DNA from 2 places in the Arthrobacter sp. AIWTK1 genome. Region 1 is predicted to be linked to the other one. Evidence: predicted binding sites of a transcription regulator. Region 1 holds the regulator's gene; the other holds the start of a gene.
What was found. Region 1 encodes HspR, which represses chaperone genes until heat shock. Its sites were predicted from a motif close to AAGTTGAGTCNNNNNGACTCAACTT; they were not measured.

Region 1 (15,145 bases):
TGGCCTACGCCATTTCGCGGATCGATTTCCGCGGCAAGAGGATGCTGATGGGCGTGATCGTGGCCTCCATCATCATTCCGCCGCCGGTCCTCATCATCCCGTTGTTCCAGCAGATGCAGTCGCTGAACCTGATCGACACGTACTGGGCGCTGATCCTGCCGCAGGTGATCCACTCGCCCATGGTGTTCGTGCTCAAGAAGTTCTTCGACCAGATCCCGCGGGAACTCGAGGAGGCGGCACTGATGGACGGCGCCGGAAGACTGCGGATCTTCACCACGATCGTGCTGCCGCTGTCCCGGCCCATCCTGGCCGCCGTGGCCATCTTCGTGTTCATCGGTGCCTGGAACAACTTCCTCTGGCCGTTCATTGCCACCAACGAGAGCTCGCTGCTCACCCTGCCGGTGGGCCTGCAGACCATCAAGAGCGCCTACGGGATCCAGTACGCCCAGAACATGGCCTCTGCGTTGCTTGCCGCGCTTCCCCTGATTGTGGTGTTCCTGTTCTTCCAACGCCAGATCATCAGGGGCGTGGCCACCACCGGCCTCGCCGGCACCTAGTTACCGCCACTCATCCCGCCCGCTTCACCACCCGCCAAACCACCAGGACTGGAGAAAAAATGTCCCGCGCACGCATCACCATTGACCGCGACTTCACCGTAGCCGAGGTTCCCCGTCGGATTTTCGGATCCTTTGTTGAGCACATGGGCCGCTGCGTCTACACCGGCATTTACGAACCGGGCCATCCCCGGGCGGACAAGCGCGGCTTCCGCCGCGACGTCATGGACCTCGTCAAGGAGCTCGGCGCCACCGTGGTCCGCTATCCCGGCGGCAACTTCGTCTCCGGCTACAACTGGGAGGACGGCGTCGGGCCCGTGGCGGAGCGGCCGCGCCGGCTCGACGGCGCCTGGCACACCCTGGAAACGAACGCCTTCGGCCTGCACGAATTCGTGGACTGGTCCCGCGAGGCCGGGGTGGAGGTCATGGAAGCCGTCAACCTGGGCACCCGCGGCGTCGATGCCGCCCGTGAGCTGGTGGAGTACGCCAACATTCCGTCCGGCACCCGGCTCTCCGACCTGCGCCGCAAGAACGGACACGAGGATCCGTTCAACATCAAGCTGTGGTGCCTGGGCAACGAGATGGACGGACCGTGGCAGATCGGGCACAAGACGGCCGAGGAATACGGCCGGCTGGCGCAGGAGGCCGCCAAGGCCATGCGCTTCGTGGACCCGGACATCGAACTGGTGGCTTGCGGCAGCTCCAACTCGGGCATGCCCACGTTCGGCGCCTGGGAGCAGACCGTCCTGACCCACACCTACGAGCAAGTGGACTACGTCTCGCTGCACGCCTACTACCAGGAGCACGACGGCGACGCCGGCAGTTTCCTGGCCAGCGCCGTGGACATGGACTACTTCATCGAATCAGTCATCGCTACCGCGGACGCCGTCCGGGCCAAGGGCAAGCACAGGAAGCACATCAACCTCTCCTTCGACGAATGGAACGTCTGGTACACCCGGCCCGGCGACGCCGACAGCCCCGAGCAGGTGGGCAAGCACGGCTGGCGGGAGCACCCCCGCGTCATCGAGGACAAGTACAACGTGACGGACGCCGTCGTCGTCGGGACCTTCCTGAACTCCCTCCTCCGCCACGGTGACCGCGTCAAGATCGCCAATCAGGCGCAGCTGGTCAACGTGATCGCCCCCATCCTCAGCGAGGAAAACGGCCCGGCATGGAAGCAGACCATCTTCCATCCCTTCGCCCGCATGGCCGAGCTGGCGCACGGGCAGATCCTCCGGCTCGCCGTGGACTCGGACAAGTACAGTAACGCAAAATTCGGCGACGCCGACCTGGTGGACGTCAGCGCCACCTGGAACGAGGAAACCGGGCGCATCGCGTTGTTCCTCGCCAACCGCGGGCTGGAGGAAGCCGCCGACATCGAGGTGGTCCTCCGCGGCTTTGATGCCCGGCAGGTGGTCCGGGCCGACGTACTGCGGATACCCGACGGCGCGGACCGGTTCATCAGCAACACGCAGGACAACCCGGGCGCCGTCGGCCTGACTCCGCTCGAGGGGGTCAAGGCGGCCGGCGGCGAAGTCCGCGCGAGCCTGCCTGCCCTGTCCTGGGCGGCCATCGAACTGGAGGTCGTGCGCAACTGACCACCCCTGTTGAAGCGCCGGGCGGATGGATAGACTGCCCCTGCGCCCGTCCGGGCGCCCGATGCTTCCAGGAGGGAACCGTCAGTGTCAGAGAACAGCGAAATGTCGCAGAACAGCGAAGACGAAGCGGAAAAGCAGCGCACCGAACCCGCGCCGGCAGTCGGAGGTGACAGCGGCCAGTATGTCGACGGCGACTACGGCAAGGCGGGAATTGCGCACGACGACCAAGCGGCAGTCGGCGACGGCGAATATCCCGAAGGCGATTACGGAACCGCCGGGGAGGTCGAGGAACCTGCCGGCGCCGTCGAAGGCGAATACGAAGCCGGCGATTACGGCAAGGCCGGCACGGCGGGCGAGAACCTGGTGACACTCGAGGAATCCGAGTACCCGGACGGCGACTACGGCAAGGCCGGTACTGCCGGGCCGACCGCCGGTACTGCCGGGCGGCCGGATACTGCCGGGCGGCCGGCTACTGCCGAGGAGTCCGGCGACGTTCCCTGACCGCTAACCGGCTCCTGACCCACCCCTGGCCGCGGTTTCACGCACAGCGAAACCGCAGCCAGGGGTCGGCGTGTGTGGCGGAAAATCGCCGTTTTTGAGTCTCGGCGCTCCCTTGGCGCGCCCAAATTACACCGGCGTTCCGCTAAGTTGAGCGCAGTTGACTCAACTTTGGATTGACTTAATTCCTCCCCTGAGTAGAGTTGAGTGTAGATCGCTCAATCAGTGGGCGTGCCTGAATCTCGACCAGCGTTTCCAAGGAAAGAAGGAAGCAACACATGTCACGTGCAGTAGGTATCGACCTCGGAACTACCAACTCCGTCGTCTCCGTTCTCGAAGGTGGCGAGCCCACCGTTATTGCCAACGCCGAGGGTGGCCGCACCACGCCGTCCGTCGTTGCGTTCTCCAAGTCCGGCGAAGTCCTGGTCGGCGAGATCGCCAAGCGCCAGGCCGTCAACAACATCGACCGCACCATCGCCTCCGTCAAGCGCCACATGGGCACCGACTGGACCGTCGGCATTGACGACAAGAAGTACACCGCGCAGGAAATCTCCGCCCGTATCCTGATGAAGCTGAAGAACGACGCCGAGTCCTACCTGGGCGAAAAGGTCACCGACGCCGTCGTCACCGTTCCCGCGTACTTCAACGACGCCCAGCGCCAGGCAACCAAGGAAGCCGGCGAAATCGCAGGCCTGAACGTCCTCCGCATTGTCAACGAGCCCACCGCCGCTGCCCTGGCTTACGGCCTGGACAAGGGCAAGGAAGACGAACTCATCCTCGTCTTCGACCTCGGTGGCGGAACGTTCGACGTCTCCCTGCTGGAAGTGGGCAAGGACGAAGACAACTTCTCCACCATCCAGGTCCGCTCCACCGCCGGTGACAACCACCTCGGCGGCGACGACTGGGACCAGCGCGTTGTGGACTACCTGCTGAACCAGCTCAAGGTCAAGGGCATCGACCTCTCCAAGGACAAGATCGCCCTGCAGCGCCTCCGGGAAGCTGCCGAGCAGGCCAAGAAGGAACTCTCCTCCTCCACCAGCACCAACGTCTCCCTCCAGTACCTCTCCGTCACCCCCGACGGCCCGGTCCACCTGGACGAGCAGCTCACCCGCGCCAAGTTCCAGGACCTCACCAAGGACCTCCTGGACCGCACCAAGAAGCCGTTCCAGGACGTCATCAAGGAAGCCGGCATCAAGCTCTCCGAGATCGACCACATCGTTCTCGTGGGCGGTTCCACCCGCATGCCCGCTGTGTACGAGCTCGTCAAGGAACTCGCCGGCGGCAAGGAGCCCAACAAGGGCGTCAACCCGGATGAGGTCGTCGCCGTCGGCGCCGCACTGCAGGCAGGTGTCCTGAAGGGCGAGCGCAAGGACGTGCTGCTGATCGACGTCACCCCGCTGTCCCTCGGCATCGAAACCAAGGGCGGTGTCATGACGCACCTGATCGAGCGCAACACGGCCATCCCCACCAAGCGTTCAGAGACCTTCACCACGGCTGACGACAACCAGCCGTCCGTGGCGATCCAGGTCTTCCAGGGCGAGCGCGAGTTCACCCGGGACAACAAGCCGCTGGGCACGTTCGAGCTGACCGGCATCGCTCCGGCTCCGCGCGGCGTTCCGCAGGTCGAGGTCACCTTCGACATCGACGCCAACGGCATCGTGCACGTCTCGGCGAAGGACAAGGGCACCGGCAAGGAACAGTCCATGACCATCACCGGCGGCACCGCGCTCTCCAAGGAAGACATTGACCGCATGGTCAAGGACGCCGAGGAGCACGCAGCCGAGGACAAGGCCCGCCGCGAGGCAACCGACACCCGCAACACGGCCGAGCAGCTCGCCTACTCCGTGGACAAGCTGATCGCCGACAACGCCGACAAGCTGCCCGAAGAGGTCAAGACCGAGGTCAAGGCCGACGTCGACGACCTCAAGAAGGCCCTCGAAGGCACCGACGACGCCGCGGTGAAGACCGCCTTTGAGAAGCTGCAGGCTTCCCAGAGCAAGCTCGGCGAGGCCATCTACGCACAGGCCGGTTCGCCGGACGGTGCCACGGGTGCCGCAGGGGCAGAAGGCGCACCCGCCGGCGACGCCAAGGCTGATGAAGACATCGTCGACGCCGAGATCGTTGACGAAGACGAGAAGAAGTAATCATGCCGCATCACGGTAACGAGGAAGAGCACGACTCTTCCGCAGGCCAGCAACACGCGCGCGACAGCCGGGAGAACGAGCGCCAGGAGAACGAGCCGCAGAAGCCGGTGATCCACGACAACCGCAAGGTTGATCCGAAGACCGGCCAGGCCCGCCACCCTGACCAGGAACCCGCTGCCGCCGGGCACTCCGGCGCCGGGGACGCACTGTCCCAGGCCGAGGACATCCTCAACAGCGTTGAGGTTCCGGCCGAGGAATCGGTGGCCCAGGGTGTAGGCGCGGAGGAGGCGGAGGAACTCAGGAACGATCTCCGCCGCCTGCAGGCTGAATACGTCAACTACCGCAAGCGCGTGGAACGCGACCGTGCCGTGGCAGGGGAGATGGCCGTCGTCGGCGTCCTGAACTCGCTGCTTCCGGTACTGGACGACGTCGACGCCGCCAGGCAGCACGGCGACCTGGCCGACGGCCCGTTCGCCGCGATTGCCGCCAAGCTGGAGAACGCGCTGAAGACCTACGGCCTGGCGCGCATCGATGAGACCGGCGTGGAGTTCGATCCGACCATCCACGAGGCCCTCATCCAGCAGCCCGGCCAGGACGTCGAAATCGACACCGTCAGCCAGGTCCTGCGCTCCGGCTACAAGGCCGGCGAGCGGGTCCTCCGGGCAGCACAGGTTATCGTCGCAGTTCCGGCTTAGCATTACCCCATCGAGATGGCAGTTCGCAGCAGTGATTCGCAAGAACATTGCCGCGAACTGCCATCTCGGCACAAAGATTTGAAAGGAAACGCCATTGGCTAGCCAGGACTGGGTCGACAAGGACTTCTACAAGATCCTTGGAGTCGCCAAGGACGCTTCCGACGCCGATATCAAGAAGGCTTACCGGAAGCTTGCGCGGCAGCACCACCCGGACACCAATGCGGGGGACGTGGCTTCGGAGAAGAAGTTCAAGGACATCTCCGAGGCGTACTCCGTGCTCTCTGATCCGGATGAGCGGCAGCAGTATGACGCCATCCGTGCCATGGGCGGCGGCGCACGGTTTGCTCCCGGCGGCGCGGGCGGCGCGGCCGGCGGGGCCGGATTCGAAGACCTCTTCGGCGGTCTCTTCACCGGTGGCGGCGGACGCCACTCCGGGGGCTACAGCACCTCGGGCGGCATCCCGCCGGAGTTCGCCGACCTCTTCGGCGGCCAGTTCGGCGGGCCCGGTTCCGGAGCCGGATTCCAGCGCGCCCCGCAGAAGGGCGCCGACCGTACTGCCACCACCACCATCTCGTTCGCCGGTTCCATCCGCGGCACCACCATCGGCCTGCGCGAGCCGGACGGAGACGTGATCGACGTCCGTGTCCCGGCCGGGATCAAGGACGGCCAGAAGGTCCGCGTCCGCGGCAAGGGCCAGTACGGCCCCGCCGGCAACGGCGACCTGATGGTCACGGTCAACGTCAAAGGCCATGATTTCTACACGCGCGACGGCGACAATCTCCGCATCCACGTTCCGGTCACTTTTCCGGAAGCTGCCCTGGGCGCTGACATTGAAGTGCCCACGATCGACGGTGAGAAGGTCAAGGTCCGTGTCCCCGCAGGGACGCCCTCGGGACGGACGCTGCGTGTCAAGGGCCGCGGCGTCAAGCACGCGAAGGCCACCGGCGACCTGCTGGTGACCATCGACGTCGTGGTTCCGCAGAAGCTGACCAAGGAAGCGGAAGAAGCCGTCAAGGCGTTCGCCGAGGCCACCGGCGGCCAGGACGTGCGGGCCGGACTTGCAGCCAAGGCGCGGCTCTAGGAAACGCGCGTGTACGTACTGGGACTAGCGGGAGGAGCCGGGCGTGGACATTGATTTCGATCAGCCGATCTTCGTGATCTCGGTGGCGGCCGAGCTCGCGGATATGCACCCCCAGACGCTGCGCCAGTATGACCGCCTGGGCATCGTCTCTCCCAGCCGTGCGCCCGGCAAATCCCGGCGCTACTCCCAGCGGGACGTCAACGTGCTCCGGGAGGTCCAGCGGCTCTCGCACGAAGGGGTATCGCTGGAGGGCATCAAACGGATCCTCCAGCTGGAAAACCAGGTGGCCGCCCTGCAGCGCCGGGTGACCGAATTGACCGAGGAACTGAGCCGCCGCCGCAGCCCCCTGGATTCGCGGATCTTCGCGGCCGGAGCAGCCGGCGACGTGGTGAGCCTGGCCCGCGGCCAGCGGCCCCGCGCCCGCTCCCAGGCCGTGGTGGTGTGGCGGCCCCGTCCCACGGAGTGACCGCGGACGGGAGCGCGCCCGTGCCTTGACAGGTCAGGCCTGCCGGAACAGAGTGGATGGTTACGCCTGTTTACTGCCAGTCTTCACTGTCCCGGAAGGAACGCCTCATGGCCTTTGTCTCTGTCGGAAAAGAAAACAGCACCATCGTTGAGCTCTACTATGAGGACCACGGGCAGGGACAGCCGGTGGTCCTCATCCACGGTTACCCGCTGGACGGCGCATCGTGGGAACGGCAGACCAGCGCGCTGCTCGAGGCTGGCTACCGGGTCATCACCTATGACCGCCGCGGCTTCGGCAAGTCCAGCCAGCCCACCGAGGGCTACGACTACGACACCTTTGCCGCCGACCTTAACACCCTGCTCACCGAGCTCGACCTCACCGATGCCGTGCTGGTGGGCTTCTCGATGGGCACCGGCGAGGTGGCCCGCTACCTCAGCACCTACGGCTCGGACCGGGTTTCCAAGGCAGTGTTCCTCGGCTCCCTCGAGCCGTTCCTGCTGAAGACGGAAGACAACCCCGACGGCGTTCCCCAGGACGTGTTCGACGGCCTGCTGAGTGCAGTGAAGGAAGACCGCTACGCGTTCTTCACGGAGTTCTTCAAGAACTTCTTCAACACCGACGACACCTTGGGCAGCCGCCTCAGCGAAGAAGCGCTGCGGGCCAACTGGGTCACCGCCAGCAAGTCCTCCGCGCACGCCTCCGTGGCTGCCCAGCCCACCTGGCTGACAGACTTCCGGGCGGACATCCCGAAGATCGATGTCCCCGCGCTCATCGTCCACGGAACCGCGGACAACATCCTGCCCATTGACGTGGCCGGCCGCCGGTTCAAGGATGCACTGCCCAACGCAGACTACGTGGAGATCGAGGGGGCGCCGCACGGGATGTGCTGGACCCACGCGAAGGAAATCAACGAGGCACTCCTGGCCTTCCTGAAGAAGTAGGGCGGAGCGGCGCTAGCTGGTTTCGGCCTGGACCCTGAGCTGCATCAGGGCCAGGTCGATCAGCGGGGTGTCCGCTCCGAGGACCCGTGCACGCCGGGTGAAGTCGCCCAGCAGGTGTTCCGCCTCACCGGGAAGGCCGGCAACGACGTCGCGGTACAGGGACGACGTGAACGTGGACCCCGGCTGCGTCAGCATCGCCAGGGATGCCTCGGTTTCATGGTCGGGCACCGGATAGCCGGCAGCCGCCGAGACGGCGCCGGCTTCCGCCAGCACCGACTGCACGAAGTCCGTGCCGCCGGGCACCGCCACGATGGCGCCCACGGGTCCCCGCATCAGGCAGGTCACGCTCCCTGCCGCGACGATGAAGACCCATTTGTGCCACATCGAGGCGAGCGCATCGGCCGTGGCCGAAGCCTTGAACCCGGACACGGTAAAGGTTTCAACAGCCCGCAGGACACGGTCGCTCGGCGGGCCGGACAGCTCCCCGACAGTGAGGGTGGCCAGCGGATTCATCTGCAGGATGTCGCCGTCGTCCGTGACGGTGGTGACCACCTTGACGATCCCGCCAAGAACCCGGCGGGCGCCGAAAGCAGCCACCAGCGAGTCCAGGTGGGCCATGCCGTTCAGGAATGGCACGATGACGGTTTCCGGCCCTACTGCCGGTGCGAGATCTGCCAGTGCCCGGGGCAGGGCGGAAGCCTTTACCGTAACCAGCACCACGTCGTACGGGCCGTCAAGGTCCGCCGCGGTGACCAGCCTGGGTTCAATGACGTCATCCCGGCCGAGGCCCGTGATGCGGAGCCCGCGCCGGCGCAGGGTGGCTGCCCGCCCTTCCCGGACCAGGAACGTCACGTCCCGGCCGCCCTGCGCCAGGCGCGCACCAAAGTATCCGCCGGTGGCTCCGGCACCGACAACCAGGATCCTTGCGGCGTTCTGCTGACTGGCCATGTTGCTCCTTAGGGATATGTGTCGCCGTGAATCCCAAGATGACGGCGAAAAAGTTTCCTTCAGGTTAACTTTGCCACCCGCAGTTTCCGCCATTTTGTCAGCGAACTTACCGTCGCCGCCGCGCCGCACCGGGGGACTGGCCCTGGTGTGAAATAGCGCGGAAACGAACCGTCATGCCTGGCGAAACAATTCGCTCCTAGATTGAGCCCCACGGGTCAACGTGAGGGCCCTGGAGACCAGCCGCTGCCCCGAGGCAGCGCGGAGCGAGAAGCAGGTAATCATGAGGGTTTCAGTAACTAAGCGCGCTTTGATGCCGCTGGCCGCGGCGGCCATCGTGACCGCCCTGGCCGGCTGCGGCAGCCAGATTTCGGACCCGGCGTCCGCCAATTCCACCGCCAGCGGCGGCAGTTCCTGCGTTGACACGTCCGGCAGCAGCGTCAAGGTGGGATTCATCAACTCGCTCTCCGGCACCATGGCCATCAGTGAAAAGACCGTCTTCGATTCCCTGAGCCTGGCGGCCGAGGAAATCAACGCCGCCGGCGGCGTCATGGGCAAACAGCTTCAGGTGGTCAGCGAGGACGGTGCCAGCGAACCAACGAAATTCGCCGAACGCGCCGGGAAGCTGATCCAGCAGGACTGCACGGCGGCGGTCTTCGGCGGCTGGACCTCCTCCAGCCGCAAGGCCATGCTCCCCGTCTTCGAAGCCAACGACGCCCTGCTGTTCTATCCCGTGCAGTATGAAGGCCTGGAAGCCTCCAAGAACATCTTCTACACCGGGGCCACCACCAACCAGCAGATTATCCCCGCCCTCGACTACCTCGCTGAGCAGGGCACCAAATCCATCTACCTGGTGGGCAGCGACTACGTCTTCCCCCGGACGGCCAACAAGATCATCCAGGCCTACGCGGCAGCACACGGGATGAAGGTCCTCGGCGAGGACTACGCCCCTCTGGGGTCCACGGAGTTCTCCACCATCGTGAACAAAGTCCGCGATTCCAAAGCCGACGCCGTCTTCAACACCCTGAACGGCGACAGCAACGTGGCCTTCTTCCGGCAGTACAAGAGCGTTGGCCTGTCCGCCGAATCCATGCCGGTGGTCTCGGTGTCCATCGCCGAAGAGGAAGTCCCCGGCGTCGGACTGGACAACGTCAAGGGCCAGCTCACGGCCTGGGACTACTACCAGACGCTTGATACCCCTGCCAACAAGAAGTTCGTGGCCGCGTTTAAGGCCAAGTTCGGCGCCGACCGTGTGACCAGCGACCCCATGGAGGCGGCGTACACCTCGCTGTACCTGTGGAAGGCCATGGTTGAAAAGGCCGGATCCTTTGAGGTGGACAAGGTCCAGGCGGCGGCCGGCGGCGTGTCGTTCGAGGCGCCCGAAGGAACAGTCACCGTGGACGGTGAGAACAACCACATCACCAAGACCCCCCGGATCGGAAAGATCAACTCCGAGGGCCTGATCGACACGGTCTGGTCTTCACCCAAGGCGGTGGAACCCGACCCGTTCCTGGCCAGCTACGACTGGGCCAAGGACCTGGCCAAGTAGCAGCTTCCACCACCCTGAAGAAACCCGGAGGAAAGGCCCGCTGGAATGGAACTGCTGATTGGACAGATGTTTGCCGGACTCAGTCTCGGCTCGGTGCTGCTGCTGGCCGCGCTGGGGCTGTCGCTGACCTTCGGCCAGATGGGGGTCATCAACATGGCCCACGGTGAGTTCATGATGGCCGGTGCGTACACGGCCTTCGTCGTGCAGCGGACCATCTCCGACGCCGGCGTCTCACTGCTGGTTTCCATTCCGGTGGGCTTCCTCGTGGGAGGCCTGCTGGGGCTGGTGCTTGAGGCTGTCCTCCTGCGCCGGATGTACCACCGGCCGCTGGATACCCTGCTGGTCACCTTCGGGGTGGCCCTCATCCTGCAGCAGGCTGCCCGGGACATCTTCGGCGCCCCGAGCGTGGATGTCCGGGCACCGGCCTGGCTGCAGGGAAACATCGAACTGCTGGGGGCCCCCATCCCGCTCACCCGGCTCTTCATCCTGCTGCTGTCCCTGGTCTGCCTGGCCGGACTGGCCCTCATCCTGAAGGCGACGCCGCTGGGGCGCCGCATCAGGGCGGTGGTCCTCAACCGGGACCTGGCCGAAACCAGCGGCATCTCCACCCGGCGCACGGACCAGCTGACGTTCTTCATCGGATCGGGCCTCGCCGGAGTGGCGGGCGTGGCCGTCACGCTGATCGGCTCCACCAGCCCATACCTCGGCACCAACTACATCGTGGACGCCTTCCTGGTGGTGGTGGCCGGCGGAGTCGGCCAGATCAAGGGGGCCGTCATCGCCGCCTTCGCCTTGGGCGTGCTGCAGTCCGTCTTTGAGTTTTCGACGACGGCCAGCATCGGCAAGGTCCTGATCCTGGTGCTGATCGTGGTCTTCCTGCAGCTGCGGCCGCAGGGCATCTTCAGCCTCAAGACAAGGAGCCTGGCATGAGCACCTTCCTGCAATCCCGGTGGGCCGTGCTGGCCGGCTTCGCCGCTGGCGCGGTGCTGCTGCTCGTGGTGGCTCCCGCTGCGCTCTCGGTCTTCAACCTGGCCCTACTGGGGAAGTTCATCTGCTTCGCGATCGTGGCGGTGGGGATCGGACTGGCGTGGGGTCGCGGCGGCATGCTGACCCTTGGCCAGGGGGTGTTCTTCGGCCTCGGCGCCTACATCATGGCCATGCACCTCAAGCTGGCGGACGCCTCCCTCTTCGGCGGGTCCGGCGTGCCGGACTTCATGTCGCTGTATGGCAGCGGCGAGGTGCCCGGGTGGTGGGAGCCGTTCCGGAGCCCGGTGGTGACCCTCATCGCCGTCGTCCTTGTCCCGGGGCTGGTGGCGCTCGTCCTGGGGCTCGCCGTCTTCAAACGGCGGGTCAAGGGCGCCTATTTCGCGATCCTCAGCCAGGCGCTGGCAGCCGCTTTCGCCGTGTTCCTGATCGGCCAGCAGGCAACCACCGGCGGCTCCAACGGCCTCAGCGGCTTCCGGTCCTTCTTCGGGTTCGACCTGAAGGACCCCTCCAACAAGCTCATGCTGTATTCGATCGCTGCCGTGGTGCTGCTGCTGGCCCTGGCGGCGGCGCGGCAGCTGATGCGCAGCCGGTTCGGCGAACTCCTGGTCGCGGTCCGGGACCAGGAAGAGCGGGTCCGGTTCCTGGGGTACGACCCCGCCACCATCAAGACCGTGACCTACGTGATCGCAGCCGTCATGGCGGGGATCGCCGGTGCCTTGTTCGTACCCATCGTGGGGATCGTCTCGCCGGCCGATGTGGGCGTCATCCCGTCCATCGCCTTCCTGATCGGCGTGGCAATCGGCGGCCGGGCCACCCTCCTGGGCCCGGTCCTGGGAGCCCTCAGCGTAGCCATTGCGCAGACCAGCCTGGCGTCCACCTTCCCGTCGTTCTGGGTCTATTTCCAAGGCCTGCTCTTCGTGCTGGTCATCGGGTTCATGCCCGGCGGCCTCGCCTCGCTGCCGCGGCTCATCTCGCAGCTGAAACAGCGCCGGACAGACCAGCGCAGCACGGCGCCTGCCCCCGCGGCGACCCCGGACTCCGCAACGGCACCAACCACCATCCCGGAAGGGGCAAGCCGATGACCACCCCCACGCTGCTGCCCGACGGCGAACCACAGGCCGGCGGCCTCCGCCACGGCCGGCCCAAGTACCTCGAGGTCCGCGACCTTACGGTGGCCTTCGACGGCTTCGTCGCCGTGGACAAGGTCAACCTCGACGTCACCCAGGGCGACCTGCGGTTCCTGATCGGACCCAACGGGGCCGGCAAGACCACCATCATTGATGCGATCACCGGGCTGGTTCCGGCCACCGGGTCCGTGAACCACACCGGCACCGAGATCCTGGGCCGGAAAGTCCACAAGATCGCGCGGCTGGGGGTGGGCCGGACGTTCCAGACGGCCAGTGTCTTTGAAAACCTCTCAGTCCTGCAGAACCTGGACATCGCCGCCGGCCCGGCCCGGAAGGCCCGCCAGCTGCTGAGGAGGCGGAAGGGCGTGGACCCTGCCGTGCAGGAAGCCCTGAAGATCATCGGGCTGGACAAGGCCGCGGACAAGCAGGCGGGAACCCTGGCGCACGGGCAGAAGCAATGGCTGGAAATCGGCATGCTGCTGGTCCAGGACTCGGATGTGCTGCTCCTGGACGAACCCATCGCCGGAATGAGCCAGGACGAGCGTGACGAAACCGGGCAGCTGCTCCGCCGGATCGCCGCAAGCCGCATCACGCTGGTGATCGAACACGATATGGACTTCGTCCGGGAGTTCGCCACCTCCGTGACAGTCCTCGCAGCGGGGAAGGTCCTGAGCGAAGGCAGCGTGGCACAGGTCCAGGCGGACAAGAAAGTCCAGGAAGTCTACCTCGGGACCGCCGGAATGGAAGGGCACTGATGCTGCAAATTACGGACCTGCAGACCGGTTACGGGCGCACCCAGGTCATTTCCGGAGTGGATATCACCGTCCCTGACGGGTCACTGGTTTCGATCCTGGGTCACAACGGAGCCGGGAAGACCACGCTGCTGCGTGCCGTCGTCGGGCTCCTCAAGCCCACCCGCGGCACCATCACCCTGGACGGCGAGGACATCTCCGCCCTCCGGCCGCACCAGCGGGTGGCACGCGGCATGGCCTACGTCCCGCAGGGCCAGCAGTCGTTCGGACAGCTGACCGCGCTGGAGAATCTCCAGCTCGTGGCTGACGGACGCCGGAACGCCAAGGAACGCGTGGCCGAGGCGCTGGACATGTTTCCGGCGCTGCACCCGCTGCTGGCCCGCCGGGCCGGCCTCCTGTCCGGCGGCCAGCGGCAACAGCTTGCCATCGCCCGGGCGCTGATCACCGAACCCACGCTGCTCATCCTGGACGAGCCCACCGAAGGGATCCAGCCCAATGTCGTGGCCGAAATCCAGGAAACCATCATCAAGCTGTCCCAGCGCAGCGGGATGCGGGTCCTGCTGGTGGAACAGCACATCGGCTTTGCGCTGAACGCCGCGGACAGCTACTACGTGCTGGCCGCCGGCCGGGTGAGCTCCCGTGGCACCGGTGGAGCGGAATCCGCCGGGCAGGTCCGTGAAGCGATGCTGATCTGAGCGGGCCGCCGCAGGGGAGCGGGACGCCGGACTGAGTACCCGCGCGGGGACCCGGAGGGCCCGGCCGGCAGAATAGAGTACACACTACTCGTGACGGACCGCGGACCCAGCGGCTTGAATGGACCACAGCTTGGTCTCACAGCTTGGTCTCTGGTCTCTGGGGGTTTTACTCATGTGTGTTTTGTGCGTTCCCATGGTGTCTTGTCCGCGCCCTGCCATGCAGGGCGGCGTCCGATGAGCGCGGGGATGGAATCCGTTGCCCTGTTCGCCGGATCGATGGCCGGGTTGGTCATCCTGTCCCTGGGGCAGGCCATGGTGGTGGCTTGTCTCTGTTTTGACATGGTCCGGGCACTGTCCGTGCCCAGGTCCCACCGGCGCTATGTGGCCAGCACCGTCTTCCGGACGCTGGCCCTGCCGTCGGTCCTCGTCATGGGCGTCAGCGTGCTGGTTGACGCCGTGTTCTGGTCGTGGATGGACGTTGCCATGGGTGTCTTCGTCATCGTGATGATCATCTTCCGCCTGCATCACGACAAGGACGAGGACAACTGGTGGAAGGGCAAGGGCAAGAAACTCGCCCGCTGGGCCCGGAAACAGTTGTCCTCGGGACGTTCCCTGGCCCCGGTCATGGGCTGACGGGCAGCCCCCGGCGCCAGTTCCGAACCGGGGACCCGGTCCCCGTCAGTCGTTGAAGAGGCCGGCCAGGTCCTCGGCCGTCAGGGAACCGCCGGAAAGCGCATCGCCCTCCATGACATCCGCGAACAGCTGCGACTTCTTGGCCTTCAACGCCATGACTTTTTCCTCGATGGTGTCCTTGGCAACCAGCCGGTAGACCATGACGTTGCGGGCCTGGCCGATCCGGTGGGTACGGTCCACCGCCTGCGCCTCGGAAGCCGGGTTCCACCAGGGATCCAGCAGGAAGACATAGTCCGCCTCGGTCAGGTTCAGGCCGAAGCCGCCGGCCTTCAGGCTGATCAGGAAAACGGGGGCCGAGCCGTTCTTGAACTCGTTCACTACGTCCGAACGGTTGCGGGTCCCGCCGTCGAGATAGCAGAATTCGATCTTCTCCTCGATCAGCCGTTCACGGACCTTGCCCAGGAAACCGGTGAACTGGCT
Region 2 (15,145 bases), 110 kb from region 1:
CCGGCGGACGGTACGAGGCCGTGGCGGCCACCCTCGGTGCCCGGCCCACCACCGTGCTGCGGCGCGTCACCGTGCCGCTGGTACTGCCCGGCCTGGCCTCCGGTGCCGTGCTGTCCTTCGCCCGGAGCCTGGGTGAATTCGGTGCGACGCTCACCTTCGCGGGGAGCCTGCAGGGGGTGACCCGGACGCTGCCGCTGGAAATCTACCTGCAGCGGGAAACGGACGCCGATGCCGCCGTCGCGCTTTCCCTTGTTCTGGTGGCCGTGGCGGTGACGGTGGTGGGACTCACGTACCGGCGCCCGACGCACCGCGGCCAGCGCAGTGCCCGGACGGGCAGCGCGGACGGCGGCCGAGTGGACGGCACACGAATGGACGGTGCCCGGTGACCTTCCACATGCAGGCAACCGTGGGTGCCCGCGGGTTCGACGTCGGCCTGAGCCTTGCGCCGGGTGAAACCGTTGCGGTGCTTGGCCCCAACGGGGCCGGGAAATCGACCCTCCTCAACGTGATCGCCGGGCTGCTGCGGCCGGATACCGGCCGGGCCGAAATCGACGGAAAAGTGCTGTTCGACCTCGACGGCGGCGCCACCGCCTGGACTGCCCCACACCACCGTGGCACAGCCCTGCTCGCGCAGGAACCGCTGCTGTTCCCGCACCTCAGCGCCCTGGAAAACGTGGCCTTCGGGCCTCGCAGCACCGGGACGGCAAGGAAGGCGGCCCGCGAGTCGGCCCGGACGTGGCTGGCCGCGGTGGATGCAGCGGACCTCGAAGCCCGGCGCCCTGCGGAACTCTCGGGCGGCCAGGCCCAGCGCGTGGCCGTCGCACGGGCGCTCGCTGCCAACCCCGAGGTGCTGCTGCTGGACGAGCCCATGGCAGCCCTGGACATCCACGCCGCACCGCTGCTCCGTAGGCTCCTGAAGAAGGTCCTGGCCGGGCGCCGCGCCATCATCATCACCCACGACGTCCTGGACGCCCTGATGCTGGCCGACCGGGTGATCGTCCTCGAGGAGGGCAGGATCGCCGAGGAAGGGCCCACCCGGCAGGTGCTGCAGCGGCCCCGGAGCCGGTTCGCTGCCGGGCTGGCCGGGGTCAACCTCATTTCCGGAATCCTCACCGCCACCGGGATCCGGACTGCAGAGGGCACCGAGGTGGCCGGGCACCAGGACGAGGAAGCCCTCCCGGACGGTACCGGGCCCGCCGGCACGGCCGGGCAGCCCGGCGTAGCAGCCTTCCCGCCGTCGGCCGTTTCCGTGTTCCTGACGGACGCGCACGGCAGTCCGCGGAACTCGTTCGCCGTCACCGTCACGGACCTGGAGCAGCATGGAGACCAGATCCGGGTCCGGGCCGGCGGGATGTCCGCCGATATCACTCCCGCCGCCTCCGCGGACTTGGGACTGGCGCCGGGAATGACTGTCTACTTCGTGATCAAGGCGGCCGCGGTGGCCGTTTACCCTGCCTAGCAAACTCCCACAAACCGCCGCAAACGGCACCAAACGCGTGAGTAGTCTCATAAAACTTGGGGTTGCGCCGGACCGCGTTGGTAGCGTCGAAAGCCAAGCCAGACTCAACACGACGCCTGGCCCCCGCTTCCGCGCGCAACAGCGCGGCCGGGAGACCCGGCGTCTGGACCGCAGCCTCAAAAACTGAAATGGGACCAATGAGCCACAACTCCACAGCGCGCCCGGACGCAGCCGGGGCAACAGTCGCATCGCCCGCCGCGGGCACCGACTCACCACCAGGCGCATCCCCGGCGCCGGACGCCGCACCGGAACGCACCACGCGGGTCAACAAAACCGTCTTTTTCGGCTCGGCGACGGGCGTGGTGGGAATCGCACTCTGGGCCATCCTCGCCAAGGACAACGCCGAGGCCGTCATCGGCTCCATGGTGGGCTGGGTGTCCACCAACATGGGCTGGTACTACTTCCTGATCGTCACGGCTGTGGTGGTTTTCGTCCTCGTGGCCGCGCTGTCACGGGTGGGCAAGACCAAGCTGGGCCCGGACCATTCCAAGCCCCAGTTCGGCATGTTCACCTGGGCTGCCATGCTGTTCGCCGCCGGCATCGGCATCGACCTGATGTTCTTCTCCGTGTCCGAACCGGTCAGCCAGTACCTTGCCCCGCCGCAGGGTGAAGGCGGCACCGCGGAGGCCGCGCGGCAGGCGCTGGTCTGGACCCTGTTCCACTACGGCCTCACCGGCTGGGCCCTCTACGCGCTGATGGGGCTGGCCCTGGGCTACTTCGCCTACCGCCACAACCTGCCGCTGAGCATCCGCTCCGCGCTCTACCCGATCTTCGGCAAGAAGATCGAGGGCCCGCTGGGGCATGCCGTGGACATCGCCGCCCTGCTCGGCACCATCTTCGGCATCGCCACCTCGCTGGGCATTGGCGTGGTCCAGCTCAACTACGGCCTGAACTTCATGTTCGGCATCCCGGAGAACCTCGCCGTGCAGATCGGCCTGATCGCCCTGTCCGTGGTGATGGCCACCGTCTCAGTGGTGTCCGGCGTCGAGAAGGGCATCCGGCGGCTGTCCGAACTCAACGTGATCCTGGCCGTGGCCCTGATGCTGTTCGTGCTGGTGACCGGCAAGACCAGCTTCCTGCTGGACGGCATTGTGCAGAACGTCGGCGACGTCATGAGCCGCTTCCCGGCCATGACCCTGGACACCTTCGCCTACGACCGGCCCACCGACTGGCTGAATGCCTGGACCCTGTTCTTCTGGGCCTGGTGGATCGCCTGGGCGCCGTTCGTGGGCCTGTTCCTGGCGCGCATCTCCCGCGGCCGGACCATCCGCCAGTTCGTGCTCGGCACCATGACCGTGCCGTTCCTCTTCATCCTGCTGTGGATCTCCGTGTTCGGGAACTCCAGCATCGACCTGATCATGAACGGCAACGCCGCTTTTGGCGAGGCCGCCATGAGCTACCCCGAACGCGGCTTCTACAGCCTGCTCGCCGAGTACCCCGGCGTACCGGTGACGGCCGCCGTCGCCACCTTCACAGGGCTGCTGTTCTACGTGACCTCCGCGGATTCGGGGGCACTGGTGATGGCCAACTTCACCTCGCATCTGAAGGACGCCGACGCCGACGGTCCCGAATGGATGCGCGTGTTCTGGGCGGTTGCCACCGGCCTGCTGACCCTCGCCATGCTGATGGTGGGCGGCGTGGCCACCCTGCAGAACGCCACGATTGTGATGGGCCTGCCGTTGTCCCTGCTCCTTGTGTTCATCATGCTGGGGCTGTACAAGGCGCTGCGGGTGGAAAACTCGCTCAACGACAGCTACCGCGCCAGCCTGCCGGGCATCATCACCGGCCGTGCGGGCGATCCGCGCGGCGGCCGCAGCTGGCGCCAGCGCCTCACGCGGGCCATGAGCTATCCCGGCCGCCGGCAGACCACGCGGTTCGTCGAAGCCGTTGCCGTGCCGGCGCTGCGGGAGGTCAGTGAGGAACTGAAGGCCCAGGGCGCCGAGACCGTGCTTTCGGTGTCCACCGTGGAGTCCTGCGGGATCGACAGCGTGGACCTGCAGCTTGCCATGGGGGAGGAGCGGCCCTTCAAGTACCAGATCTACCCGGTGCAGTACGAGACGCCGTCCTACGCCACCAGGCGGGCCGACCCGGACGACCACTACTACCGGATGGAAGTGTTCTCCCTGGAGGGCAGCCACGGCTACGACCTCATGGGGTACACCAAGGAACAGGTCATCACGGATGTCCTGGACCACTACGAACAGCACCTGGAGTTCCTGCACCTGAACCGTGCAGCGCCGGGCAACACCGTCCTGGTCGAGGACCAGGTGGCCAAAGACAATTGGGAATCAGACTTCGAAACGCAGGAGGCAGCGAAATGACCACCGCAACGCTATTCATCGGCGGCACCTGGAGTGCAGCGTCCGACGGCGGCACCCGGGAGATCCATTGCCCGGCCGACGGCGAGCTGGCCGGCGTCGTGTCCGAGGCGAACGCGTATGACGCGGTCCGCGCCGTGGCAGCAGCGCGGGCGGCGTTCGACGGCGGCGAATGGGCCGGCGTTCCGCCCCTGGAACGCGGGTCCTTCCTGCTGCGCGTCGCCGCAAGGCTGCGGGAGCGCAAGGACGAGTTCGCCCGCGCCGAAACGCTGGACACCGGCAAGCGCCTGGTGGAGAGCGAAATCGACATGGACGACATCGCCAACTGCTTCGAGTACTTCGGCAAGATCGCCGGCCAGGACTCCGGACGGCTGGTGGATGCCGGCAGCAGCACCGTGGTCAGCCGGATCGAATACGAGCCCGTGGGCGTCTGCGCGCTGATCGCCCCCTGGAACTACCCGCTGCTGCAGGCCGCCTGGAAGATCGCCCCGGCGCTCGCGGCAGGCTGCAGCTTCGTGCTCAAGCCCAGCGAACTGACGCCCCACACCGCCATCCTGATGATGCAGGTCCTGGAAGAACTGGGACTGCCCGCCGGCGTCGCCAACCTCGTCCTGGGCGACGGCAAGACCGTGGGTTCCGTGCTCTCCGGCAACCCGGACGTTGACCTGGTCTCCTTCACCGGCGGACTGGAAACCGGCAAGACCATCGCCGCTTCGGCGGCCGCAACAGTCAAGAAGGTGGCGCTGGAGCTGGGCGGCAAGAACCCCAACATCATCTTCGCTGACGCCGACTTCGACGCCGCCCTGGACAACGCCCTCAACGCCGCCTTCGTGCACTCCGGCCAGGTCTGCTCCGCAGGCTCGCGCCTCATCATCGAGGAATCCATTGCGCAACGGTTCGTGGACGAGCTGGTCCGCCGTGCGGAGCAGATCCGCCTGGGCGGCCCCTTTGATCCCGACGCCGAGACGGGACCGCTGATCTCCGCGGCCCACCGCGACAAGGTGACCGCCTACGTGGAAAAGGGCATCGCCGAGGGCGCACGCCTGCGCTGCGGCGGAAAGTGGGGCGACGGCGAGCTCAAGAAGGGCTACTACTACCTGCCCACCGTCCTGGACCAGGTCACCAGCGGCATGTCCGTGCTCAAGGACGAAGCCTTCGGCCCGGTGGTCACCGTGGAAACCTTCAGCACCGAAGAAGGAGCCGTCCGGCTGGGCAATGACACCCACTACGGCCTGGCCGGCGCCGTCTGGTCCCAGGACGCCGGCAAGAGCCAGCGGGTGGCCCGCAAGCTGCGCCACGGCACCATCTGGATCAACGATTTCCACCCCTACCTGCCGCAGGCGGAGTGGGGCGGCTTCGGCCAGTCCGGCGTCGGACGCGAACTGGGCCCCACGGGCCTGGCCGAATACCAGGAAGCCAAGCACGTCTATCACAACATTGATCCGCAGGTGACGGGCTGGTTCGCGGACCGCACCTCAGAAGGGAACTGAGCGCATGACAGCACTGGGCAAGACTGGTTTCGACTACATCGTCATCGGCGGCGGGTCCGCGGGTGCGGCCGTGGCCTCCCGGTTGAGCGAGGACCCTTCGGTGGAAGTGGCCCTCGTGGAGGCGGGACCGGACGACCGCGGCGTGGATGCCATCCTGCAGTTGGACCGGTGGATGGAACTGCTGGAATCCGGCTACGACTGGGATTACCCCATCGAGGAGCAGGAAATCGGCAACTCCTTCATGCGCCACGCCCGCGCCAAGGTGATGGGCGGCTGCTCCAGCCACAACTCGTGCATCGCCTTCTGGGCGCCCCGCGAGGACATCGACGAGTGGGAGCAGAAGTTCGGCGCCGCCGGCTGGAACGCCAAGACCGCCTACCGCCTGTACAGGCACCTGGAGACCAACGAGGACGCCGGCCCGGACGCGCCTCACCACGGCGACAGCGGCCCGGTCCACCTGATGAACGTCCCGGCGGAGGACCCCTGCGGCCGCGCCCTGCTGGACGCCTGTGAGGAAACCGGGATTCCCCGCGTGCGCTTCAACTCCGACGAAACCGTGATCAACGGCGCCAACTTCTTCCAGATCAACCGCCGCGCAGACGGCACCCGATCGTCGTCGTCCGTGTCCTACATCCACCCCGTGGTGGACCGGCCGAACTTCACCCTGCTGACCGGGCTCCGGGCCCGCGAGCTCAAGTTCACGGCGGACAACCGCTGCACCGGCGTAGACGTCGTGGACAATTCCTTCGGGAAGACCCACACCCTCAATGCGCGGTCCGAGGTGATCCTGTCCGCCGGCGCCATTGATTCGCCCAAGCTGCTGATGCTTTCCGGGATCGGTCCGGCCGCGCAGCTGGAAGAGTTCGGCATCCCGGTCCGCTCCGATTCCCCTGGAGTGGGCGAACACCTGCAGGACCACCCCGAAGGCGTCATCCAGTGGGAAGCCAGGAAGCCCATGCCGGAGACGTCCACCCAGTGGTGGGAAATCGGGATCTTCACCACCACCGAAGAAGGCCTGGACCGGCCGGACCTGATGTTCCACTACGGTTCAGTGCCCTTCGACATGCACACCCTGCGCCAGGGCTTCCCGACGACGGACAACGGCTTCTGCCTGACGCCGAACGTCACGCACGCCAGGTCACGCGGGACGGTCCGGCTCCGCAGCCGAGACTACCGGGACAAGCCAAAGGTGGATCCGCGGTACTTCACCGACCCGCACGACATGCGTGTGATGATTGCCGGCATCCGCAAGGCCCGGGAGATCGTGGCCCAGCCGGCCATGGCCGAATGGGCGGGCAAGGAGCTCTATCCCGGTGAGGCCATCCAGAGCGATGCGGAAATCACGGACTACATCCGCAAGACCCACAACACGGTCTACCACCCGGCGGGAACCGTCAGGATGGGCGCGACGGACGATGCGATGTCCCCGCTGGATCCTGAACTGCGGGTCAAGGGCGTGACCGGATTGCGCGTTGCGGATGCCTCGGTGATGCCGGAGCTGACCACGGTGAACCCGAACATCACCACCATGATGATCGGGGAGCGCTGCGCGGAGCTGGTGAAAGCCGCGCGGGCACAGGCTTCCTAACGCGTCCCGGATTCATCCTTGGCGTCGCGACGCACGGGGTGCTGGCTGGTGATGGACACGCGGTTGAACGCGTTCATGGTGATCACCAGCCAGCTCACCGCCGAGTATTCGGCCGCGCTCAGGTGCTGCCGCGCGTAGGCGTCCTCCCGTTCACGCGTGTGGGCGTCAGGAAGGGTGGTGATGGACTCGGCCAAGGCCAGCGCCGCCCGTTCCTTGTCCGTGAATAAAGCGGTGTCCCGCCAGGCGGCCAGCACGGCGAGGCGCTGGGTGGTTTCGCCCTTCTTGAGGGCATCCGCAACGTGCATGTTCAGGCAGTAGGCGCAGCCGTTGATTTGCGAGATGCGGACGTTGAGCAGCTCGGTCAGCGCCCTGCCGATGCCGGCTTCGTCGGCGGCTTCCCTCGCCTTCAGGCCGAGTCCGTTGAGCGCGCGCCAGACGGCGGGGCTTTCCTTGTCGATGAAGATGTGCTGGGTGGTGGGGTTGCCCGCTTCATGAGTCTGGTCCATGGCTCCCAGAATACCCATGGCGGTATGACCGATCTTGTCATGTTCGTGACATGTACGTGAAATCTCTGTAGTGTCTTCATCGGACCGCCTGTCCGCCCCGCGCGGGCGGCGGTCCACCAAGAAAGTTCCTGCGTGTCGGGCCGTGCGCATGCTGTGCGCAGGCTCGCATGCCAGCCGGAGGGCGGTTCCTTGGGGGAGCCGCCCTCCTGCATGCCCCCTGCGGGGCTAACGTTTCCCGGGCCGCAGTCCTACCATGTGAAAATGCGTTGTCGCCTGAAGTTCCAGGGTCGCCGCGCTCCACGGGTGATCTTCGCCGTCGCGCTTCTCCTGGGGCTGCCCTCGGCGCCGGCATTCGGTTCGGCAGTGCCCGGTCCGCCGGCCTCCACTTTTCCGGCTTCCGGTCCGCAGGACCCGGGTCCCGCGGCCACGGACATTGCCGGCGGCGAGGCTGTTGCCATATCTGACGTCCCTTTCGCCGTCCAGATCGCCTACGACGCCGCCGGCGCCAGGGTTGGTTGCGCCGGCAGCCAGATTTCAGCGGAGTGGGTGATTACTGCCAGGCACTGCGACTCTGCCAGACTTCAGTCCGTCCGCCTCGGCACCCCCTACCTGGGGGTCGGGGGCATGGTGCGGACAGTTGCTGCCCGGTATCCCTCGCCGGCGGGCGACGTGCTGCTGCTCAAGCTCTCCGCCCCGCACGCCGGACAATATGCCAGCCTGTCCCGGACCTTCCCTGCGCCCGGCTCGGACGCGCGGGTGTTTGGCTGGGGCGACCAAGCCGAGGGGTCGGGGGCCATGGCCTACCAGATCAAGGCTGCCGGTGTGACCGTATCGGGTCAGGGCTCGGACGCTGTTGGCGGCTTGTCGGTCAGGACGCAATCCCGGACGGGGCACCCGCTATCAGGGGACTCCGGAGGTCCCCTCGTTGTGGCCGGCAAGCTGGTTGGCGTGCTGTCGACGTCGAGCGTCCTGCCGGACGGCGGCCCCTCCGGTTTTTCCGGCTTCTATAACGAGCATGCCGCCGTCTCGCGCCATCTGGGCTGGATCGCAGTCATCACGGGCGTCGCCCCGTCCTGATCGCCAAGCGTCCTGAATCCCGGCGCCTGATGCGGCGCGCCGCACGGGGGCCGATTGCCCCTAGACAGCCATTTCGCCGTCGGCAAACATGGACCGTAGGGCCCGTCTGCAAAGTTGAGTCATGTACACTCAACTTTAAGAGTTGATCTATCCCGAAAGGAGCTCTCTTTGGACGCCAAGTTCACCACCAAGAGCCAGGAGGCTCTTTCGGCAGCAGCCATGAACGCTTCCACGGCAGGAAACCCCCAGGTTGAGCCTGCCCATCTGCTCAAGGCGCTGATGGACCAGCGCGAAGGCGTGGCCGTCGCGCTCCTCCGCGCCACCGGGGCCGATCCGGACGCCGTCAGCGTCCAGGCGAGCACCGCCATCAAGTCCCTGCCGGCCTCCTCCGGTACGTCCGTTCAGCAGGCCCAGCTGTCCCGCGCTGCCCTGCAGGCGATCAAGAATGCCCAGAACGAGGCGGACAAGCTGGGGGATACCTACGTCTCCACCGAGCACCTGTTGCTGGGCCTCTCCGCCGGCAGTGACGCCGTTGGCAAGCTGATGCGCGACGCCGCTGCCTCCCACGAGGCCCTGCTCGCCGCCCTGCCGGGTGTCCGCGGGGACCGCAAGGTCACCAATGCCGACCCCGAGAACACCTTCCAGGCGCTGGAGAAGTTCGGCACTGACCTCACCGCGATCGCCCGGTCCGGCAAGCTGGACCCGGTGATCGGCCGCGACGCCGAGATCCGCCGCATCATCCAGGTGCTGAGCCGCCGCACCAAGAACAACCCGGTGATCATCGGCGAGCCCGGCGTCGGCAAGACCGCCGTCGTCGAAGGCCTTGCCCAGCGGATCGTCGCCAATGACGTCCCGGAGAGCTTGCGCGGCAAGACCCTCATCGCCCTGGACCTCGCCTCGATGGTGGCCGGTGCCAAGTACCGCGGCGAGTTCGAGGAGCGGCTCAAGGCCGTCCTAGAGGAGATCAAGAGCTCCGAGGGGCAGATCGTGACCTTCATCGACGAGCTCCACACCGTGGTGGGCGCGGGCGCCTCCGGGGACAGCTCCATGGACGCCGGCAACATGCTCAAGCCCATGCTGGCCCGCGGCGAGCTGCGCCTGATCGGCGCCACCACGCTGGACGAATACCGCGAGAACATCGAGAAGGACCCCGCCCTGGAACGCCGCTTCCAGCAGGTGTTCGTGGGCGAGCCCAGCGTGGACGACACCATCGGCATCCTCCGCGGGCTGAAGGAACGCTACGAAGCCCATCACAAGGTCTCCATCGCCGACTCCGCCCTCGTTGCTGCAGCAACCCTTTCCAACCGCTACATCTCCGGCCGGCAGCTGCCGGACAAGGCGATCGACCTTGTGGATGAGGCGGCGTCCCGGCTGCGCATGGAAATTGATTCCGCTCCGGAGGAGATCGACCAGCTTCGGCGCCAGGTGGACCGGCTGACCATGGAAGAGCTCGCCCTCGCCAACGAGAAGGACGCCGCTTCCGTGGAACGCCTGGCCGCGCTGCGGGCGGACATGGCGGACAAGAAGGAAGCGTTGTCGGCACTCAACGCCCGCTGGGAAGCTGAGAAGGCCGGCCTGAACCATGTCGGTGACCTTAAAGCCCGGATCGATGAACTGCGCTCGGCCGCTGAGAAGCACCAGCGCGAAGGCGACCTGGCTGCCGCCTCCCGCATCCTGTACGGCGAACTTCCCGCGCTGGAACGTGAGCTGTCCGCCGCCGCCGAGGCGGAGGCCGCGCGGGTTGCCGGAGGTGGCGCCAAGCAGGAGCTCATGGTGGCCGACGAAGTCACCGCGGGGGACATCGCCGAGGTGATCTCCGCCTGGACCGGCATCCCGGCCGGGCGCATGCTGCAGGGCGAAAGCCAGAAGCTGCTGCACATGGAAGAGGAACTGGGAAGGCGGCTGATCGGCCAGAAGAAGGCTGTGGCGGCCGTGTCCGACGCCGTCCGCCGGGCCCGTGCGGGAATCAGCGATCCGCACCGGCCCACCGGCTCGTTCCTGTTCCTGGGACCCACCGGCGTCGGCAAGACCGAGCTGGCGAAGGCCCTGGCGGAATTCCTGTTCGACGACGAGCGCGCCATGGTGCGGATCGACATGTCCGAGTACGGCGAGAAGCACTCCGTCGCCCGGCTGGTCGGTGCGCCTCCTGGCTACGTGGGATACGAGGAAGGCGGCCAGCTGACTGAAGCCGTCCGCCGTCGTCCGTACTCCGTGGTGCTGCTGGACGAGGTGGAGAAAGCCCACCCCGAGGTGTTCGACATCCTGCTGCAGGTGCTCGACGACGGCCGCCTTACCGACGGCCAGGGCCGCACCGTGGACTTCCGCAACGTGATCCTGGTGCTGACTTCCAACCTGGGCAGCCAGTTCCTGGTGGACCAGACCCTGGATGCCGAAGCCAAGCGCTGCGCCGTCATGGCCACGGTGCACGCATCGTTCAAGCCCGAATTCCTGAACCGGCTGGACGAAGTGGTGCTGTTCGATGCCCTGGACGTCGAAGAGCTGGCCCGGATCGTGGAACTCCAGGTGGCTGAACTCGGCAGGAGGCTGCGCGACCGCCGGCTCGACCTGGAAGTGACCGAAGGCGCCCGCGCCTGGCTGGCCCTGACGGGCTTCGACCCCGCCTACGGCGCCCGGCCGCTGCGCCGGCTGGTGCAGCGCGAAATCGGCGACCGGCTGGCCAAGGCCATCCTCGCCGGCGACATCGCCGACGGTGACACCGTGCTGGTGGACACCGCGGCCGACGTCGACGAACTCACCGTGGCCAGCCTGGCGGAACAGGAAGGGCCCGACGGCGGCGCGCTCGCCGGCAGCGGCCTGTCTGTACGGCGGAAGGGCTAGGCGGAGGAAAGGCTACGCGGCGGAAGGGCTACGGGATCAGCGATTCCATGATGATGTTGCCCTTGTCCGCTGTGACGTAGCAGTCCATCCGCCGGTCGCCCTTCTCCCAGCTGGTGTCGCTCGGGTAGGCGTTGCGCTGCATGAGGACGTAGTTTGCCACGGCGTCGGTGAGGCCGGCGTCCTGGCAGATCTCGCGGCCCTTCTGCCGCAGTGCTGCGATGCCCGGGTAGGAGTCCGATTCCGGATACCGGTACAGGGCAACAAGTTGTGCCGAGTGGCCGGTGGTGCAGGCCACCACCCGTGATTCCGTCGCTTCGGGATCGAAGTTCTCGAAGCAGTCGCCCAGCTGGTAGTCCAGGGCGCTCACGCCGTCCTGGGGAAGCTGGCTCCTGGTTGGCTGCGGGGACTGCGACGTCTCCGTGGCAACCGGGGCCGGGGGCTGGTTGGCGTCCTGCTCGTTGGCACCCGCAATAAGGGAGGCCAGCCACCAGATGAGCAGCCCCAAGACTACAAGTCCGCCCACCACGAAACCGACCTTGGACAGGGTCCGATTCGGCTCGGCCGCGTCCTGGGCGGGTTTGTGTGTCGCGGCAGGCGGCTGGACTGGAAGGCTGCTGGTCGGGGGCCGGGCAGGCGGAGGCGGGACCACCGGCGGCGTTGAGCCGTCCGCGGATGTCGTGCGGTTCATGGCGCTGGTGCCCGTTGCGTTCTCGTCGTTCACGTGAAGATTCACCCTTCCCGGCGTCCTGTTTCTCCGCGGGTTCCCCGCGTGAGACGGTGGCTGCGGCCGCTGGCGTGGAGTCGCTCAAACGACTCTACCGAAGAAAAACCGGGGACCGGAGGAGGCTTGGACCTGCGTAAACGTGGCTGCGGTCCCCCGGGGGCCCGTTCCGGGGAGCAGTTACCGCTGAAAGCATGTAATCTAGGTGTACGACAAATTGACCAAACATTCCGGGGCCTCACTAACGCCAATGGTGACCACCTCCGGTCCGAGTACAAAAGGGGGTCACGCCATGGGGCGCGGCCGTCAAAAGGCAAAAGCTACCAAGCAGGCTCGGGATATTAAGTACTATTCCCCGAACACTGACTACTCTGCTCTTCAGCGTGAGCTCAAGAGCTCCGAGGGTCGTGCACCGAGCCGTTTCTCGAGTGAGCCGATTGAGCCGGATTATTCGGCTTATGTGGATAAGTACGCGGACGATTTGGAAGAAGACGACGACGAGGTTGACACCCGTCGAATCGGTTAGTTGTCGCCCACTGGACCTGCCGTAGGGCACCCGGTGGCGTGCCGCCGTCGTACTATTCACCACAGTGATCCGTACGATCTTTCGGCTCTTCTTTTCCAGCACCCCGGGTGCTGAACCCAGATATCAGGCCCGTCAGGGCGCGCCGGCTTCCGGTGTGCCCTGACGGGCCTTTCTGCTGTGTGCCTACACTGTCCGGGTCGAAGGGAAACAATTTTATGACCGAGCGCAGCACTTTCAATGCGGGTGAGATCTGTTGGACGGACCTCCAGGCCAAGGATGTGGAAGCAGCTAAGTCGTTCTATGCAAACGTGTTCGGGTGGCGCTACGAGGACCTCCCCACCCCGGACGGGCGGAGCTATTCGAAGGCTTACCTCGGGGATGACCTCATCACGGTCATCGCGCCGCAGAATCCCCTCCAGGAAGCTTCCGGAACCGCCGCGCAGTGGAACATCTACTTCGCCGCCGGAGACGCCGGAGCCATAGCCGAGGAGACCCCGCACGCGGGCGGCACCCTGGAGTTCGGTCCCGAGGACGTGGCGGATACCGGCGTGATGGTGTTCGTGGCGCCGCCCGGCGGCGGAACCACCGGCGTGTGGCAGCCGGGGACGCACGCCGGCACCTCCAGGTACAACGAGCCCGGGGCGCTTGCCTGGGCCGAGCTGCTGACCCCCGAACCGCAGGCCGCCGTCGCCTTCTTCCAGCAGCTGTTCGGGCACGAGGTCACCGAATACCCGCAGGACGACGGCGGAACGTACACCACGCTGATGGTGCACGGCGCGGAGGTGGCCGGAATCGCACCGCTGCCGCAGGACGACGACGCCGGCGACGGGGAGGAACCGGAGGACCAGGCGCAGGCCGGCTGGCAGGTCTATTTCGGTGTCTCCAGCATCCCGGAGGCAGTGGCCGCAGCAGTGGCCGCGGGCGCCGTCGTGCTCGTTGAACCGGAGGATGACGGCAGTGATGATGAGGACGCCGGAAGCGTCGCCACGCTGAGGGACCCGCAGGGCGGGATCTTCAGCCTGCTGGAGGTTTAAGCAGATCGAGTGCTCCGTAACCGCCCTTTTCAACTCGCTAAAGGGCCGCTACGGAGCACTCGATGAGAGTTTAGGCGTAAGCGTTCACCAGGCGGACTGCGCCGCCGTCAACACCCTTGGCACCCTGGACGTAGTCCGGGCCGGTCTTCACGATCGAGTCCGAGTTCTCTTCCACGGTGCCCATGATCCAGGACGGCAGGCCGCGGTCGTTGAGGCGGTTCACTGCGGCGTCGGCGGCCTCGGGGGAGACGATGGCCACCATGCCCACGCCGAGGTTCAGGGTGCGCTCGAGGTCGGCCAGCGGGACGTTGCCCAGTTCCGATACCAGCTTGAAGATGGCCGGAAGTTCCCAGGTGGCGCGGTCCACCGTGGCGATGAGGCCCTGCGGGAGGACGCGGGCCAGGTTGGCCGCGAGGCCGCCGCCGGTGACGTGGCTGAAGCCATGCACGGACGCGCCGGCCGTCAGCGGGAAAGTGCGGGCCAGGTCCAGGCAGTCGGCGGCGTAGACGCGGGTGGGCTCGAGCAGTTCCTCGCCCAGCGTGCGTCCGAGTTCGGAGACCTGACGGTCCAGGGCCCAGCCGGCGTGGTTGATGACGCGGCGGACCAGGGAGTAGCCGTTGGAGTGCAGGCCGGAGGACGCCATGCCGATCACGACGTCGCCGGCGCGGACGCGGTCCGGACCCAGCAGGGCGTCGGCCTCGACAACGCCGGTGGCGGCACCGGCGACGTCGTACTCGTTTTCACCCAGCAGGCCCGGGTGCTCTGCGGTCTCGCCGCCCACCAGGGCGGTGCCGGCCACGGAACAGGCTGCCGCGATGCCGCGGACAATGTCCGCGATGCGCTCCGGCACAACCTTGCCGCAGGCGATGTAGTCGGTCATGTAGAGCGGCTCGGCTCCCACCACGACGATGTCGTCCACCACCATGCCCACCAGGTCGAAGCCGATGGTGTCGTGGATGTCCATGGCCTGCGCAATGGCCACCTTGGTGCCCACGCCGTCCGTGGAGGTTGCGAGCAGCGGCCGCTTGAAGGTGAGGAGCTTCGAGACGTCGTAGAGGCCGGCAAAGCCGCCCACTCCGCCGATCACCGATGAATTGTGGGTTGCCTTGACGGCGTCCTTCATCAGTTCGACGGCGCGGTCGCCCGCTTCGACGTCAACCCCGGCAGAGGCGTACGTGATCCCGGCGGCGTTCTGTGAGTTACGGGCGGACGAGGATGCGGAAGTCATACGGACTCTTTCTTGTCAGCGGTCAGACGGTCGGCGTCGGTCAGCAGGTTCTCGAACTCGGCGTCCGGTCCCGGATCGCAGCCCGTGGCGCCGGGCTTCCCGGCCGGGTCCTCTTCGGAGTCAACAGCCACGGAGGCTTCGGCAGCGGGGCCGGCCGAGGCGGCGGACCCTGCTGCGGGCAGGCCGCCGAGGTCCGTGCGCTCCAGCAGGTTCTTGCCCAGCTTGTCCGAACCCGGAAGTTCGATGGGGTACTTGCCGGTGAAGCAGGCCGTGCAGAGGCGTTCGCGCGGCTGCTGGGTG

Region 2: the regulator HspR is predicted to act here: its motif matches at 8,610-8,634, upstream of clpB (ATP-dependent chaperone ClpB).

The regions. Positions count from the first base shown of each region.
Region 1 is NZ_CM155287.1:4,283,932-4,299,076, reverse strand. It holds gene AC1MDG_RS19700 (carbohydrate ABC transporter permease) at 1-557, shown strand, start outside; gene arfA (arabinosylfuranosidase ArfA) at 617-2,152, shown strand; gene AC1MDG_RS19690 (hypothetical protein) at 2,237-2,653, shown strand; gene dnaK (molecular chaperone DnaK) at 2,929-4,794, shown strand; gene AC1MDG_RS19680 (nucleotide exchange factor GrpE) at 4,797-5,489, shown strand; gene AC1MDG_RS19675 (DnaJ C-terminal domain-containing protein) at 5,584-6,570, shown strand; gene AC1MDG_RS19670 (heat shock protein transcriptional repressor HspR) at 6,614-7,036, shown strand; gene AC1MDG_RS19665 (alpha/beta fold hydrolase) at 7,144-7,977, shown strand; gene AC1MDG_RS19660 (ketopantoate reductase family protein) at 7,990-8,925, opposite strand; gene urtA (urea ABC transporter substrate-binding protein) at 9,206-10,471, shown strand; gene urtB (urea ABC transporter permease subunit UrtB) at 10,517-11,401, shown strand; gene urtC (urea ABC transporter permease subunit UrtC) at 11,398-12,540, shown strand; gene urtD (urea ABC transporter ATP-binding protein UrtD) at 12,537-13,340, shown strand; gene urtE (urea ABC transporter ATP-binding subunit UrtE) at 13,340-14,032, shown strand; gene AC1MDG_RS19630 (hypothetical protein) at 14,267-14,665, shown strand; gene AC1MDG_RS19625 (DEAD/DEAH box helicase) at 14,711-15,145, opposite strand, start outside.
Region 2 is NZ_CM155287.1:4,178,235-4,193,379, reverse strand. It holds gene AC1MDG_RS19190 (ABC transporter permease) at 1-386, shown strand, start outside; gene AC1MDG_RS19185 (sulfate/molybdate ABC transporter ATP-binding protein) at 383-1,459, shown strand; gene betT (choline BCCT transporter BetT) at 1,657-3,840, shown strand; gene AC1MDG_RS19175 (aldehyde dehydrogenase family protein) at 3,837-5,327, shown strand; gene AC1MDG_RS19170 (GMC family oxidoreductase) at 5,332-6,915, shown strand; gene AC1MDG_RS19165 (carboxymuconolactone decarboxylase family protein) at 6,912-7,421, opposite strand; gene AC1MDG_RS19160 (S1 family peptidase) at 7,683-8,498, shown strand; gene clpB (ATP-dependent chaperone ClpB) at 8,667-11,336, shown strand; gene AC1MDG_RS19150 (septum formation family protein) at 11,365-12,057, opposite strand; gene AC1MDG_RS19145 (DUF3073 domain-containing protein) at 12,350-12,583, shown strand; gene AC1MDG_RS19140 (VOC family protein) at 12,799-13,617, shown strand; gene purM (phosphoribosylformylglycinamidine cyclo-ligase) at 13,688-14,845, opposite strand; gene purF (amidophosphoribosyltransferase) at 14,842-15,145, opposite strand, start outside.